DNA from 2 places in the Caballeronia sp. ATUFL_M2_KS44 genome. Region 1 is predicted to be linked to the other one. Evidence: riboswitches for the same ligand, from Rfam matches in the RefSeq annotation. Region 1 holds a riboswitch; the other holds the start of a gene.
What was found. Region 1 has a riboswitch for manganese ahead of NCR39_RS00405 (sodium:calcium antiporter). Riboswitches for the same ligand answer to the same signal wherever they lie in the genome.

Region 1 (7,106 bases):
AGCTCGATCAAGGCGTTCGTCGATGCGTACAACTCCTTCGTGAGCCAGGCCGCCGCGCTGTCGTCCTTCGACTCGACGAAGAGCGCCGGCTCGCAAGGCGGCGTGCTGCTCGGCGACTCGATGCTTCAAAGCATTCAGAGCACGCTCGCGAACATCGTGACGAGCGGCGTGAACTCCACGTCCGGATCGACATCGGTGACGACGAACCTCGCGTCGATCGGCATCGACCTGCAGGACGACGGCACGCTGTCGATCGACTCTTCGACGCTTTCGACCGCGCTCTCGAACAGCCCGACGCGCGTGCAGCAGCTCTTCAACCCGACGAACGGCATCGGCACGCAGCTCAATTCGAAGGTCACGTCGTTTCTGCAGACGGGCGGCATCATCGATACGCGCACGACGGCGCTCAATGCCGACCTGAAGAGCCTGACCGATCAGACGAACACGTTGCAGACCTACGCCGACAGCCTGACCGCGCAATATCAGGCGCAGTTCACGGCGCTGAACACGCTGATGGCGTCCATGCAGAGCAACACGACGTATCTGACGCAGCTTTTCGGCGGCACGAACAGCGCGGGCGCGCTCGCCACCAACAAGTAAGCGCCGAATCGCACGGAGTAAGAAATGAGCCAACAGGAATTGCTGACCAACGCGATGGCGCTCACGCACGCGATGGCCGCGGCCGCCGCTGCGGGAGACTGGATCGAAGCGGCGCGCGTGGCCGAAGTGCGCTCGCCGATCATCATGCAGTTGCAGAACGATCACGAACCGGCGACGCTGCAAGCCGCGCGCGACATTCAGGCGCTCGATGCATCGCTCATGCAGACGGCGGAAGCCGCGCGCATGTCGCTGGGCCGGGGCTTTCGCGAAGCGAGCGCGCGCATCGACGCGGCGAGCCGTTATCAGCAGGCCGCGCGCCTTTAAATTTTTTTGGATCGACGCCGATAAACAATCAACAACAAGAACAACGCGTCGATGTCATGACGCGCTGCTTCGACCTCGATGCCCGCCTTGCGCGGGCATTTTTCTTTTCGGCGCGGGCATCGGGAATCAGCGTCCGAGCGTCAGCGTCAGATAAGCCGCGTACAGCACGCCGTTGCCGAGCAGCGCCCACAGCGCGACGCCATTGCCGCGCGCATGAAAGCGCAGCCACGCCGCCGCCGCGAGCGTGATCAACACGCCGGTCAGCACTTCGATGCGCGGCTCCCACGGCGTCAGCATGATGCCGATGGCGGGCAGCAACGTGCCCTGAAACACCATCGCGCCGGTGATGTTGCCGAACGCGAGCGTGTCCTTCCCTCTTCGCGCCCACAGAATGCTGTTGACCTTCTCGGGCAGCTCCGTCGCGATCGGAATGATGATGAGCGACAGCAGCAGCGCCGATACGCCGAGCGCCTGCGACACGCCTTGCACGCCATGAATGAAGCCCTTCGCGCCGCCGACGAGCAGCACGATGCCGATCAGGAACTGCAGCACGATCGAGCCGAGACTGGTCTTGAGTCCCACGCGCGAAATGAAAAGCGCTTCGGGCGCTTCGGTGCCGTGACCGCTATCGACGAGATTCGCCGATGCGCGGAACGTCGCGATCACATAGATCACATAAAGCGCGACGAGACCGGCCGCGAAGAGCGCGCGCACCTGCCACGCGTGATGCGGGACGAACATCGCGCCTGCCGCGATCAGAAACGCCACGAGGAAGAAGTTGAGATCGCGCGTGAAGCCCGTGCGCTCCGGCATGATGACGCCGCGCAAGCCGCGCGATTTCATGATGGCGAGCGTCATCAGGCAAGTGGAAAGCGTCGCGAGCATGAGCGGTGCGCCGAGAATCGCGCCGACGCCGATCTCTTCGTTGACCGCGCGGCTCGCGGTGCCGCCCAATAGCGCGATGATCGGCACCGTGGTTTCCGGCAGCGCCGTGCCGACCGCCGCGAACAGCGATCCCGTCACGCCTTCCGAAATGCCGAGCCGCTCGCCGAGATGCTCGAGCGCGTTGGTGAAAAGCTCGGATGCGACGAGGATGATCGCGAGCATGAACGCGAGTTCGATGAAGAGCATCGTCATGCGGCACCCCGCATCGAACGATGAGATTCGGGCATCACGCATGCGCAAATGCGGACGCAAAACAGGAATGGATATTTTGATTGTGGGGACACGACGATGATTCCACGGCCGGACGTCAGCGAACCATGATGCGCGACGCCCGTCCGGCCAGGAACGGCATGGCGCATCAATGGTCTCGCCAAACCGGACCGGTCGAACGCGCCACGGCAGTAGAGCCGAGGATGTTGACGCGTTCTCCTTCGCGACGGAAGGAAGGCTACTCCCCAAAGACCGGGGCAGTGTAGCGTGATGCGCCGTCTTCGGCAAGCCGATGCCGCCGCGCGAACGCATAACGGTATGCGCAATGCTTCGTTGTCGCCGATTGTTTCGTTGGATAAGCTACGCGCGCGGGCGCGGTGCTTGCTCGCATCGCGCGTCCGACGCCTTTCAAGCAACAAGAACACCGATGTGTGACCGAGAGTCACGGGAGATCTCATGCGCCTCAACCGCTTTACAGCCGCATTCGCTGTCGTCTTCATGGCCGCGCCGATGCTCGCGATGGCGAAGCCCCTCACCGTCTGCACCGAGTCGAGCCCGGATGGTTTCGATGTCGTGCAGTTCAATTCGCTCGTGACGACGAACGCTTCCGCCGATGTCATCTTCAACACGCTCGTCTCGTACGACGAAGCCGCGAAGAAGGTCGCGCCGTCGCTGGCACAGAAGTGGGACGTATCGAGCGACGGGCTCACGTACACGTTCCATCTGCGGCCGAACGTGCAGTTCCAGACGACCGATTACTTCAAGCCGACGCGCCCGCTCAATGCAGACGACGTCGTCTTCACGTTCGAGCGCATGCTGTCGGACAGCAATCCGTGGCACAAGGTGGCGGGCGCGAGCGGCTTTCCGCATGCGCAATCGATGGGTCTCGTGAAGCTAATCAAAGCCGTGACCAAGGTCGATGATCAAACCGTCAAGTTCGAACTCAACGAGCCGAACGCGACCTTCGTGCCTATCCTCACGATGGGCTTCGCATCGATCTATTCGGCGCAATACGCGGACCAGTTGCTGAAGGCGAACAAGCAGCTCGATATCAATAGCAAGCCTATCGGCACCGGACCGTTCGTGCTCAAGAGCTATACGAAAGATGCGGTGATTCGCTACGACGTGAATCCTTCGTACTGGGGACCGAAGCCGAAGATCGATCGCCTCATCTACGCCATCACGCCCGATGCGTCCGTGCGCGCGCAGAAGATCAAGGCGGGCGAATGCCAGATCGCGCTGTCGCCGAAGCCGCAGGACGTGCTCGATGCGAAGAAGGACAAGTCGCTCAAGGTCAGCGAAACGCCCGCGTTCATGACCGCGTTCGTCGCGCTGAACACGCAGAAGAAGCCGCTCGATAACCCGAAGGTGCGTCAGGCGCTGAACATGGCGTTCGATCGCACGACCTACATGAAGACCGTGTTCGACAACACCGCGACGCCTGCGGTGAATCCGTATCCGCCGAACACGTGGAGCTATGACAAGAGCGTGCAGGCGTATCCGTATTCGGTGGATCGCGCGAAGAAGCTGCTTGCCGATGCGGGCTTGCCGAACGGCTTCGAAACGACGATCTGGGTGCGTCCGAACGGCAGCGTGCTGAATCCGAATCCGAAGGCAGGCGCCGAGTTGCTGCAAGCCGATCTCGCGAAGATCGGCGTGAAGGCGCAAGTGAAGGTGATCGAATGGGGCGAGCTGATCAAGGAAGCGAAGCAGGGTCAGCACGACATGCTCTTCATGGGCTGGGCCGGCGACAACGGCGATCCGGACAACTATCTTTCGCCGCTCTTCAGTTGCAACGCGGTGAAGTCGGGCATCAACTTCGCGCGCTTCTGCGATCCGCAACTCGACAAGCTGATCGCGGACGGCAAGGCCACGCCGGATGTCGCGAAGCGCACGAAGTCGTATGTGGATGCGCAGAAGATCATCCACGATCAGGCGCTGTGGATTCCGCTCGTTTATCCGACGGCTGCGGCGCTCACGCGCGCCAATGTCAGCGGCTATAACGTGAGTCCGTTCGGGCGGCAGAACTTCGGCGCGGTTTCCGTGCAGTGATCGATATCAGGCCGGCGCGAAGCGAATCACGCCATCGTCGCCGGTCTGACGTTTCAGCGTTCCATCGAGCCAAAGCAGGTTCAAATGCGCGAGCGCTTCGCCGAGCGCGAACGTCATCTGATGAATGTCGAGCTTGCGCCTGAACATGATCGGCACGATATCGGCGGCGCTGCACGGCTTTTCGGCGCATGCCTCGCGCACTTCCGCGAGCCGCGCGCGATGATGCTCCCGCAATTGCCCGATGCGCGTCTGCACGCCGCGAAACGGCTTGCCGTGCGACGGCAACGCGAGCACATCGGCGGGCATGGTTTCATATCGCCCGAGCGATCCCAGATACAACGCAAGCGGATTGCCTTCCGGCTCGATGGCGAACACCGACACGTTCGTCGAAATGCGCGGCAACACCATGTCGCCGGAAATCAGCAGCTTGTCCGATGCGCAATACAACGCGCTATGTTCGGGCGAATGACCGTAGCCCGACACCACTTCCCATTCGCGCGCGCCGATGCGCACACGCTCGCCATCGCGGATACGGCGAAACTCGCGCGGCATCGACGGCACGAGCGTCGGGTAATAGCTGTCGCGCTTCTTCAACGCATCGAGCGATGCTTCGTCGGTCATGCCGTGCGCCGCGAAATGCGCCGCCGCGCGCTCGCCGCCCGCGTTGGAGCCATCGCCCGCGGCCATCACGCGGCCCATCGCGTATTCGCCGAGCGAGATCCACAGACGCACGTTCCAGCGCCGCTTGTCGCCGCCTTCGCAAATCCAGTCGGCAAGACCGAGATGATCCGGATGGCAATGCGTGACGATCACGCGCAACACGGGCAGACCGCCGAGCACGGTATCGAACACACGTTCCCAATTCGCGCGGATGCTTTCGTTCGCAATGCCGCAATCGATGACCGTCCAGCCCTGCACGCCATCGATTTCATCGCGCAAAAGCCAGAGGTTGATGTGATCGAGCGCGAACGGCAGCGGCATGCGCAGCCAATAGACGCCGGGCGCGACTTCCTTCACGCCGCCCGGCTCGGGCAATTCGTCGGCGAATACATAATCGAGCTGATGTTCGAGTGCGTTCATCGGTGCCTTTGGATGGTGGATGGCGGTCGCGCGGCAGTGCGGTTTCGCCGCGTTGCATTCGGGCCGAGTTGACGATAACGTAAACGTCATTCTAACGTTGCACGCGCGCCGGCGCATGGCGGTTTTCCGATGACCCAGCCCACGCATTACACGATCACCGATTTGGCGCGCGAGTTCGACGTCACGCCGCGCGCCATCCGCTTCTATGAAGATCAGGGCCTGCTCGCACCGCGACGCGAAGGCGCGAACGGCCTGCGCCGCGTGTATTCTTCGCGCGACCGCACGCGCCTGAAGCTCACGCTGCGCGGCAAGCGGCTCGGCTTCACGCTGTCGGAGATTCGCACGCTGCTCGATCTCTACGATTCCCCCACCGGCACCGCCACGCAGCTTCGCGCGTTCATCGACACCATCGCGGCGCATCGCGAAGTGCTGCAACGCCAGCTCGAAGACCTGAACACCACGCTCGACGAACTCGCCGCTTACGAAGAGCAAGGCCGCGCGCTGCTCGCGGCGGGCATCGACAAACGCGCGCGCCGCTCGAAAGCCGCATGATGTGAGCCGACATGAACCACTTTCCCAAACTGCTCTCATCGCAAATCGGCTTCGATGTCGCGCAGACGCTGCTCGAAGGTTTCGACCGGCATTACCGCGTGTTCCGCGAAGCCGCCGTCCGCGCGAAGACGCTCTTCGAACAGGGCGATTGGCGCGCGATGTCGCAACTCGCGCGCGAACGCATCACGTCGTATGACGAACGCGTCGCGGAATGCGTGGCGCTGCTCGAAGACGAATATGACGCGGAGAACATCGACGACGACGTCTGGCAGCAGATCAAGCTGCATTACATCGGCTTGCTCACGACGCACCGGCAGCCGGAATGCGCCGAGACGTTCTTCAACTCGGTATGCTGCAAGATTCTGCATCGCTCGTACTTCAACAACGATTTCATCTTCGTGCGTCCGGCCATTTCGACCGAATACATCGAGAACGACGAGCCCGCCGCGAAGCCGACGTATCGCGCGTATTACCCGGACAAGGACGGCCTCGCGGCGACACTCGAGCGCATCGTCACGAACTTCCAGTTGCAGCCGCCGTTCGAAGACCTCACGCGCGACGTGCAATGCGTGATGCAGTCGCTGAAAGATGCCTTCGGCGACTTCGCGCCCGCGCCGAATTTCCAGATTCACGTGCTGTCGTCGCTCTTCTTTCGCAACAAGGCGGCGTATATCGTCGGACGCATCATTCACGGCGATTCATTGCTGCCGTTCGCCATCGCCATCCGTCATGCGAAGCCCGGCCTGCTCGCGCTCGATACCGTGCTCGTCGAACGCCAGCAGTTGCTCATCATCTTCAGCTTTTCGCATTCGTACTTTCTCGTCGACATGGAAGTGCCGTCGGCGTATGTGCATTTCCTGCGCACCATCATGCCGGCCAAGCCGAACGCGGAGATCTACACGTCGCTCGGCCTGCAGAAGCAGGGCAAGAACCTGTTTTATCGCGACCTGCTGCATCATCTGAAGCATTCGAGCGATCAGTTCATCATCGCGCCGGGCATCAAGGGGCTCGTAATGATCGTGTTCACGCTGCCGTCGTTTCCTTATGTGTTCAAGCTCATCAAGGATTCGTTTCCGCCGCCGAAAGACACCACGCGCGCGAAGATCGAGGACAAATATCTGCTCGTGAAGCGCCACGACCGGCTGGGCCGCATGGCCGATACGCTCGAATATTCGAGCGTCGCGTTGCCCGTCGCGCGGCTCGATCACGCGCTCATCCGCGAGCTGGAGAAGGAAGCGCCCTCGATGATCGAATACGAAGACGACAAGCTCGTCATCCGGCACGTGTATATCGAACGGCGCATGGTGCCGCTGAACCTCTTCCTGCAGAACGGCAATGCGGAC
Region 2 (7,106 bases), on a different contig from region 1:
CCTCCTCGCCGAGCAGCGCCTTCACGCGCGGAATGACGCGCTCGGGCGCTTTCTCCGCGACGGGATCGGCGTCCCAGCCGAGCTGGAAGTCGATACGCCATACGTTGTCCGGCTGGCGATGCAGCAGCACCGACTGATTGCGGTGAAACGGCGGATCGAACCAGAACCAGCGCTCGGTCGGAAACGACGCCTTCATCTTCACGTCCGCGATCAGAAAGCGGTCCTTGAACGTGCGGCCCCGGCTATCGAGACCGAGCAGGCCGCGCATGGCGCTGCGTGCGCCGTCGGCTGCGACGACGTATCGCGCGCGCAGCGGATACGCGCCGTCGGGCGTCTCGATCTGCAATTCGACGTGATCGTCGTGCTGCGTCAATCCGGCGACGCTGCTTTTCCAGCGCATCTGGAGGTTGTCGAGCTGCATCGCGCGGTCGGCGAGATAGCCTTCCACGTAGTACTGCTGGAGGTTGATGAACGCAGGCCGCGCATGGCCCGTTTCCGGCAGCAGGTTGAACGTATAGATGAGTTCGTCCTGAAGAAAGACCTTGCCGACGTTCCAGCTCACGCCCTTCTCGACCATGCGATCGCCGCAGCCGAGGCGATCGAAAATCTCCAGCGTGCGCTTCGCGAAGCAGATGGCGCGCGAGCCTGAGGAAAGCGTGTCGTCGTTATCGACGAGCACGACTTTCACGCCCTGCTGCGCCAGATCGACGGCAGTGGAAAGCCCGACCGGCCCGGCTCCGACGACGACGACCGGATGCACCGCGCCCGACGGCGCATCGTGCTCGGCCGCGCGAGTGTAATCGAACCGCAACTTCTGATAGTCGGTCTGCATGCCGCGTCTCCTGACAGCTTCAATTTATGTATAGCAACTTCGCTTGCTATACGTGAATTGATTGTCATTGTAGGAAGAGCGGGAAAATTGAAAATCTGTGTAAACCCTAGGGCAAGCGCAGCGGCGCCACGATGCGAAGGACCGGATGGCCGTCGACATTCTTGAGGGGGAAATACGAGCGATGCGTCGCGTCATCCACATAGACGACGTGCGCGTCAGGCCCCAGAAAACCTTCGCCCACTTTCGTCATGCGAGTCCCGTCGTGGCGGAGCATGGAGACCACGCCCGCCTCGCCCGCCACATACAGCGTGTTCGCGGAAGCATCGAACGCCAGCACGTCGGGCGCGCGTCCCACGTCGAACGATTGCGTCACGCGCATCGTGCGCATGTCGAGGACAAGCAGTTTGTTGTTCCCTTCGCAGGCGATGAACGCGAGCCTCAGTTGCGGCACGATGAGCAAGCCGTGATTCCCGTTCGCGCCGGCCACGTCGATGCGCGCGACGATCGCATCCGTCGATGGATCGATCTCTATCAGCTGGCGACGCGTCTGTACGTTGACGAAGATGTGCCGCGAGACGGGATCGTATTGCGTGTTGCCGGCCTCGCCGTCCAGCGCGATGGTTTTCAGGCGGCGGTTCGTCGAAACGTCGATGACGGTCTCGGTCTTGCCGGTCTCGTCGGAAACGTAGAGCTTGTGCGCGTCGGGCGCGTAGGCCATGCCGTCCGGATACACGCCTGCCGGCATGCGCGCGATGACCTTCAGCGTGTTCTCGTCGATAGCGACGACTTCGTTCGTTCCGGTCGCCGAGGCGAACACGCGCGACCACTCCGGAATCACGAGCACGCCGTGTACGGACGCGACGTTCTTTATCGTGCCGATAACCCGCGCATCGTGCGTATCGAACACGACGATTTCGCTATCGCCCAGATGCGCGATCATCAAGAGATGACGCGCGGGATCGCCGCTTTCGTAATCGAAACGAGACGTGCGTCCGGGCATGGGAACATCCGCGACGTGCTGTAGCGGAAGATGCGTCGCATCGCCCTGTTCCGTTGCCGATACATCGTCAGGCCACGCGAACAACGCTGCCACGGCGAGACAGGCGAGAAGGCGCATCGGTCGCAACGCTGTCATGATCGGTCTCCGTTGAAACGGACATGCCGAAACGCGATGAGCCGGGTTCGATGCGTCCTCGCTTCAGCTCATCAAGCCGAGGTGCTCCACGAGAATGGCGCTGCCGACGCCGATCAGAACGAGGCCGCCGGCGATCTCCGCGCGCTTGCCGATAGTCGCGCCGACGAGCCGCCCGATCATCACGCCGATCGTCACCATGAGCATGGTCGCGATGCCGATGGTCGCCGCGGTCGAAAAGATATCGACATCGATGAACGCGAGGCCCGCGCCGACCGCCATCGCGTCGATACTGGTGGCGAAGCCGGTGGCCGCGAGTACCCAGAACGAATGCGAGTCGGGCTTCTCGTGGCCGTGCTCGGGTTGGCCGAAGCCTTCGCGTATCATGCGCGCGCCGAGCAAAAAGAGCAGGCCGAACGCGATCCAGTGGTCCCACGCGGTGACGTACTGCGCCGCCGACCGTCCCACTGCCCAGCCGACGAGCGGCGTGATGGCCTCGATGATGCCGAAGATGACGCCGGTTCTGAGCGCTTCGGCAATACGCGGCTTGTGCAGGCTCGCGCCTTTTCCGACGGCTGCCGCGAAGGCGTCCGTCGACATGGCGAAGGCGAGGAAAATGGTCGATGCGAGATTCATTGAGTAGCGCTCTGGTCGGGCAAGAAGATGCGACGGAAGACGCCTCCCGACCTTCAGGCGCGTTCCATCGATGGTCTTGCCAACCTGTTCTGGCTGCTCACGCCACGGCCCGATGGACCGAGTGTGTTGACGTGAGCGCTTCCCGCGATGCGGAAAGCCGGCTACTCCCCAGCGAAGAACCGAGAGAGTAACACGAGTGAATTCACGTTCAGCGTGAAGATGCGCAATCGCGTGCTCAGGCGCGCTAAGCCTTTCATAAGCGTCCGCGAACTAGCATGTCGCGCTACTCCCGTTCGAGGACCGCCGCATGACCCGACTTGAAGCGCTCAACCGCGCGTTGTTCCTTCTGATCAACGCACGCGCCGATTCACCGCAATGGCAGATCGACATTGCACTCGCCATTGCGAACGATCTCGTCTATCTGATTCCCGCCGTGCTGGCTTTCATGTGGCTGTTCGGCGATCGCCGTCAACGCGACGCAGCCGTGCGCGGCTTTTGCGTCAGCTTTCTCGCGCTCGGCTTCAATCAGTTGATCGGTCTCGTCTGGATGCATCCACGGCCGTTCATGATCGGCCTCGGCCATACGTTTATCGAACACGCGCCGGATTCTTCGTTTCCTAGCGATCACGTCACGGTTTTCGCGAGCATCGCGTTGACCTTGCTTCTTGCCGGACTCGTCCGCACGGGACTGCTTCTGGCGCTCGCGGGCGCGGCGGTCGCCTGGGCGCGCGTGTGCATCGGCGTGCATTTTCCGCTCGATATGGTGGGTGCGGCCGGCGTCTCGTGCGTGGCGTATGCGCTCCTTGCACCGCTGTGGGCGCGTGCGGGCGATTCCTTCGTGCGTGTGCTCGTCGCACTTTATAGAAGGACTTTTTCGTGGCCGATCCGGCGCGGATGGCTCGCGCCTTAAGCCGCTTGCATCGCTCATTTCGCTTAAGCAAGCCTTAAGCAACGCGCATCTACGATCTCACGCCGTCGGGTTCTTCAGAAGAATCGAACCTGCGTGGCGTCGCTCATGCAATGCACTATCGGCACGTCAAGAACAGACACCATGGACCAATCCCGCCTGACGAAAGCCCGCAATACGTGACCTCTCGTCCACTACAAGCGTAAGCAACGTCTCTCGAAGGAATCGCATGAAGCCGGATGCACGTCATCCCTCGCTCCTCCGTCGAAGCAGCGCTGGCAAGTCGCGGGGTCGGCGCGTCAGCGTCAGGGAAAACGGCAGCGTGGCAATCGAGTTCGTCATCGTGCTGCCCTTTATGTTGCTCGTTCTTGTCGGGATTATCGACGTCACGCTCATGCTTTACGACAAGGCCGCGATTGCAAACGCTGCACGCGTTGCCGCGCGCGCGGGAACATGCGTGAGCGTTCCACCGCTTACGACGAGCCAGGTTTCCGCAACGGCAACGGCGGCACTGAACGGCGTTCTGGTCAGTGGCAAATCGAGCAACGTTCCCACGGTGACCGTGAATCAGTCGAACGGCACGACGACGGGCAGCCCGCTCTCAGTCACCGTCTCGTATCCTTATCAGGGACTATTCGTCGGTTCCGCATTCACCACGCTCACCGGTCCGATATCGCTTTCCGCGACCGCCGTGATGAATTACGAGTGAATAAGGTCGTAATGTTGAATCGGCCCATTCCGCCCGGACGGGAAACTTCATCACCAAACTCACTCCGTCGCGGCCGCCGTGCGTCGTCTCTTCGCCGGCAGCGCGGCTCGATGGCGATTGCCATGCCGATTGCGCTATGCATGACGCTTGCGGTCGGCGCGCTTGCTGTCGATATCGGCCATCTTTTTCTCGCCAGGACCGAACTGCAAACGGACGCCGACGCTTCTGCGCTCTCGGGCGCCGCGCATCTTCTGACTATCGGAAGCGGTGCGAACTGGAGCGGCGCTCATGATGCAGCCGCGCAAGCCGTCACGCTGAATTCATCCGATGGCATCGCGCTGAAAGACGCGGCCATCGCAACGGGCTACTGGAATCTCGCGCGAGTGCCTTTGGGCTTGCAGAGTCAAAGCATCACGCCCGGCGCCAACGACGCGCCCGCCGTCCAAAGCACCGTCGCACGCGCGACGGGCAGCAACGGCGGTCCGGTCAACTTCTTTCTTGCTCGCATGCTTGGCATCGACAGCGGCGCGGCCAGCGCGAGCGCCGTCGCTATCGTGGCGGCGCCGGGATACGTCGCGGCGAACGCGCTGTTTCCGGTGGCCATCGGACGGTGTATTTACAACCAATACTGGAACGCGCAAACCGGCACGCCCGTCGTTGATTCGAGCGGAAACCCTCCGCAGGTCGAGATCGGCAACGCCCAGACCTACAACGGCTGCGAAGCCGGTCAGTGGACTTCTTTTCAGACCACTAACAACGACGTCCCCACGGTGCGCGGACTGATTGCGAACGGCAATCCTGCGGGCTTGCGCATAGGCGATTCCATTTGGATTCAGTCCGGCGTCAAGACGACGATCTATTCGTCTGTCCCATGGAACGTCGACGTGCTCGTACCCGTTGTAGACGACGTGACGAGTTCCGCGCAGCCGATCGTCGCTTTTGCAGCCTTTCATATCGACACCGCTAACGGCGCCAGCGACAAGTACATTCATGGGCACTTCATCGCCGGTTACAAGATCGCATCCGTAGGCGGCGGCGTCGGTCCCTATTACGGCGCTTACGTTCCGCCGCGCCTCGCGTATTGATGCGTCGCGGGCGATAGCCGCCCCATCTTGCCATCGCCGCTTCAAAACTGATTCAAAACTGATTCCCATTTGGACAGCCATGCCGCGTGCCCGCGTTCGGCACGGCGTTTGCGCATTCATCGCGCGGGCATCAACGCCGCAGCTTATTTGGAGGCGTCTTTCGATGATCGTCTGTACCAACGGAGAAACCGATGAGCACCGATGACAAGCCCGCGAATCCATCCCACGCGCCCGACGAAGTCCGGCTCGCCGCCGTGCAGGAAGAACTGTCCGTCGGCGTGACGACGACCGAGACGGGCGCCGTGCGCGTTCGCAAGGTGGTGCATGAAGAGATGCATCCCGTTTCCATGCGATTGCGCAGCCAGGAAGTCGACGTCAGGCGCGTGGCGGTGAATCGTCCGGTGGAAGAACGCGCGGAGCCGCGGCGCGAAGGCGACACGCTCGTCATTCCTGTGTACGAATACGTGCCCGTCGTTCGCATGCAGCTTACGTTGAAAGAAGAGGTGTATGTGACGACACGCGAGCAGCAGCAGGACGTCGTCCACCATGTTCTTTTGAACTCCGAAGAATTGGTGGTCGAGCGCCGCGACGGCACGAGCGGCGAGTGGAAGCCGGACCCTGACGCCAGTTGAATTCATTCAGGCGCGCAGCGCGGGAACGACCGTTGCGACTATGACCGCACGCGTTTCAATCCCGGCTTGCGTATGCCTAATTTCTTACGGAGATGCTGCAATGACTCAGACCATCATCGGTGTATTCAATACCCTTCAGGATGCAGAAGTCGCCCGGACTCGCCTGGAAACAGAAGGCATCGCCCGCACGGACATGAACGTGCACGCCAACGATGCAGGGACGACGTCCATGACCGGCGATCTCGCCACGCGCGATGCAGTCGCGGACCGTCGCGTCGGCGAAGAGCACGAGGGCGCGATGGGGCGCATCGAGCATTTCTTCAAGAACCTGTTCGGCGATCACGATCGGCCCGAGGAAATCGGCCATTATCAGGAAGCGGTACGTCGCGGCGGCGCGCTGCTGTCGGTGGATGTCACCGATGAAACGTCCGTGGAACGCGTGCGCGATGCGCTCTATGCAGCCGGCGCCATCGATATCGACACGCGTGTCGCGCAATGGCGCAACACCGGTTATACGGGCTACGACAGCAACGCGCCCGCTTATACGGCGGATGAAATCGCGGCTGAACGGCAGGCGTTCCCGGTGGTGCAGGAATCGCTCGATGTCGGCAAGCGCGAAGTGCAGACGGGCGGCGTGCGCGTCTATTCGCGCGTGACGGAAACGCCGGTGAGCGAATCGGTGAATCTGCGTGAAGAGCATGCGAGCATCGAACGCAGGCCGGTGGATCGCCCGGCGACGGCGGCGGATCTGAAGGAAGGCTTCGTCGAGATCAGAGAGACCGCCGAGGAGCCTGTGATCGCGAAGACGGCGCGCGTCGTCGAGGAAGTCGTGGTCGGCAAGGAAGCATCGAACCGCACGGAAACCGTCCGTGACACCGTGCGCGGCACCGAAGTGGAAGTCGAGAGAACGGCCGGCACGGAAGGCGTCGGCGGCGTCGCGGGGACGCGCGGCGTGGCGAACGTCGACGACATCGGCACGGTGACGCCGGGAAAGAAGACGCCGCTTTGATGTGAGCGAATCGGCCGCCCGCTGCGCTTGGTTTTTAGCGCGGCGGCGCGTGCCGTCTGCGTCTTTATCGCTGAGTTATCGCTGAATTACCGCCGAGTTGTCGCGAGCGGAACGATCTTGTCCAGCTTGTCGAGCAGAATCTCTTTCTGCTGTTCGTTCAACGC

Region 2: linked by a shared signal. The riboswitch ahead of mntP (manganese efflux pump MntP) and the one ahead of NCR39_RS00405 (sodium:calcium antiporter) in region 1 are both predicted to bind manganese.

Annotation. Positions count from the first base shown of each region.
Region 1 is NZ_JALQEA010000006.1:78,798-85,903, reverse strand. Features, by position in the region: gene fliD (flagellar filament capping protein FliD) at 1-600, shown strand, start outside; gene fliT (flagellar protein FliT) at 625-924, shown strand; gene NCR39_RS00405 (sodium:calcium antiporter) at 1,051-2,061, opposite strand; yybP-ykoY riboswitch at 2,166-2,338, opposite strand; gene NCR39_RS00400 (ABC transporter substrate-binding protein) at 2,536-4,131, shown strand; gene NCR39_RS00395 (MBL fold metallo-hydrolase) at 4,138-5,211, opposite strand; gene NCR39_RS00390 (MerR family transcriptional regulator) at 5,341-5,763, shown strand; gene aceK (bifunctional isocitrate dehydrogenase kinase/phosphatase) at 5,775-7,106, shown strand, end outside.
Region 2 is NZ_JALQEA010000039.1:136,331-143,436, reverse strand. Features, by position in the region: gene NCR39_RS15985 (FAD-dependent oxidoreductase) at 1-832, opposite strand, end outside; gene NCR39_RS15980 (YncE family protein) at 939-1,967, opposite strand; gene mntP (manganese efflux pump MntP) at 2,031-2,600, opposite strand; yybP-ykoY riboswitch at 2,612-2,777, opposite strand; gene NCR39_RS15970 (phosphatase PAP2 family protein) at 2,908-3,510, shown strand; gene NCR39_RS15965 (TadE/TadG family type IV pilus assembly protein) at 3,863-4,216, shown strand; gene NCR39_RS15960 (TadG family pilus assembly protein) at 4,228-5,301, shown strand; gene NCR39_RS15955 (YsnF/AvaK domain-containing protein) at 5,493-5,933, shown strand; gene NCR39_RS15950 (YsnF/AvaK domain-containing protein) at 6,034-6,942, shown strand; gene NCR39_RS15945 (hypothetical protein) at 7,029-7,106, opposite strand, start outside.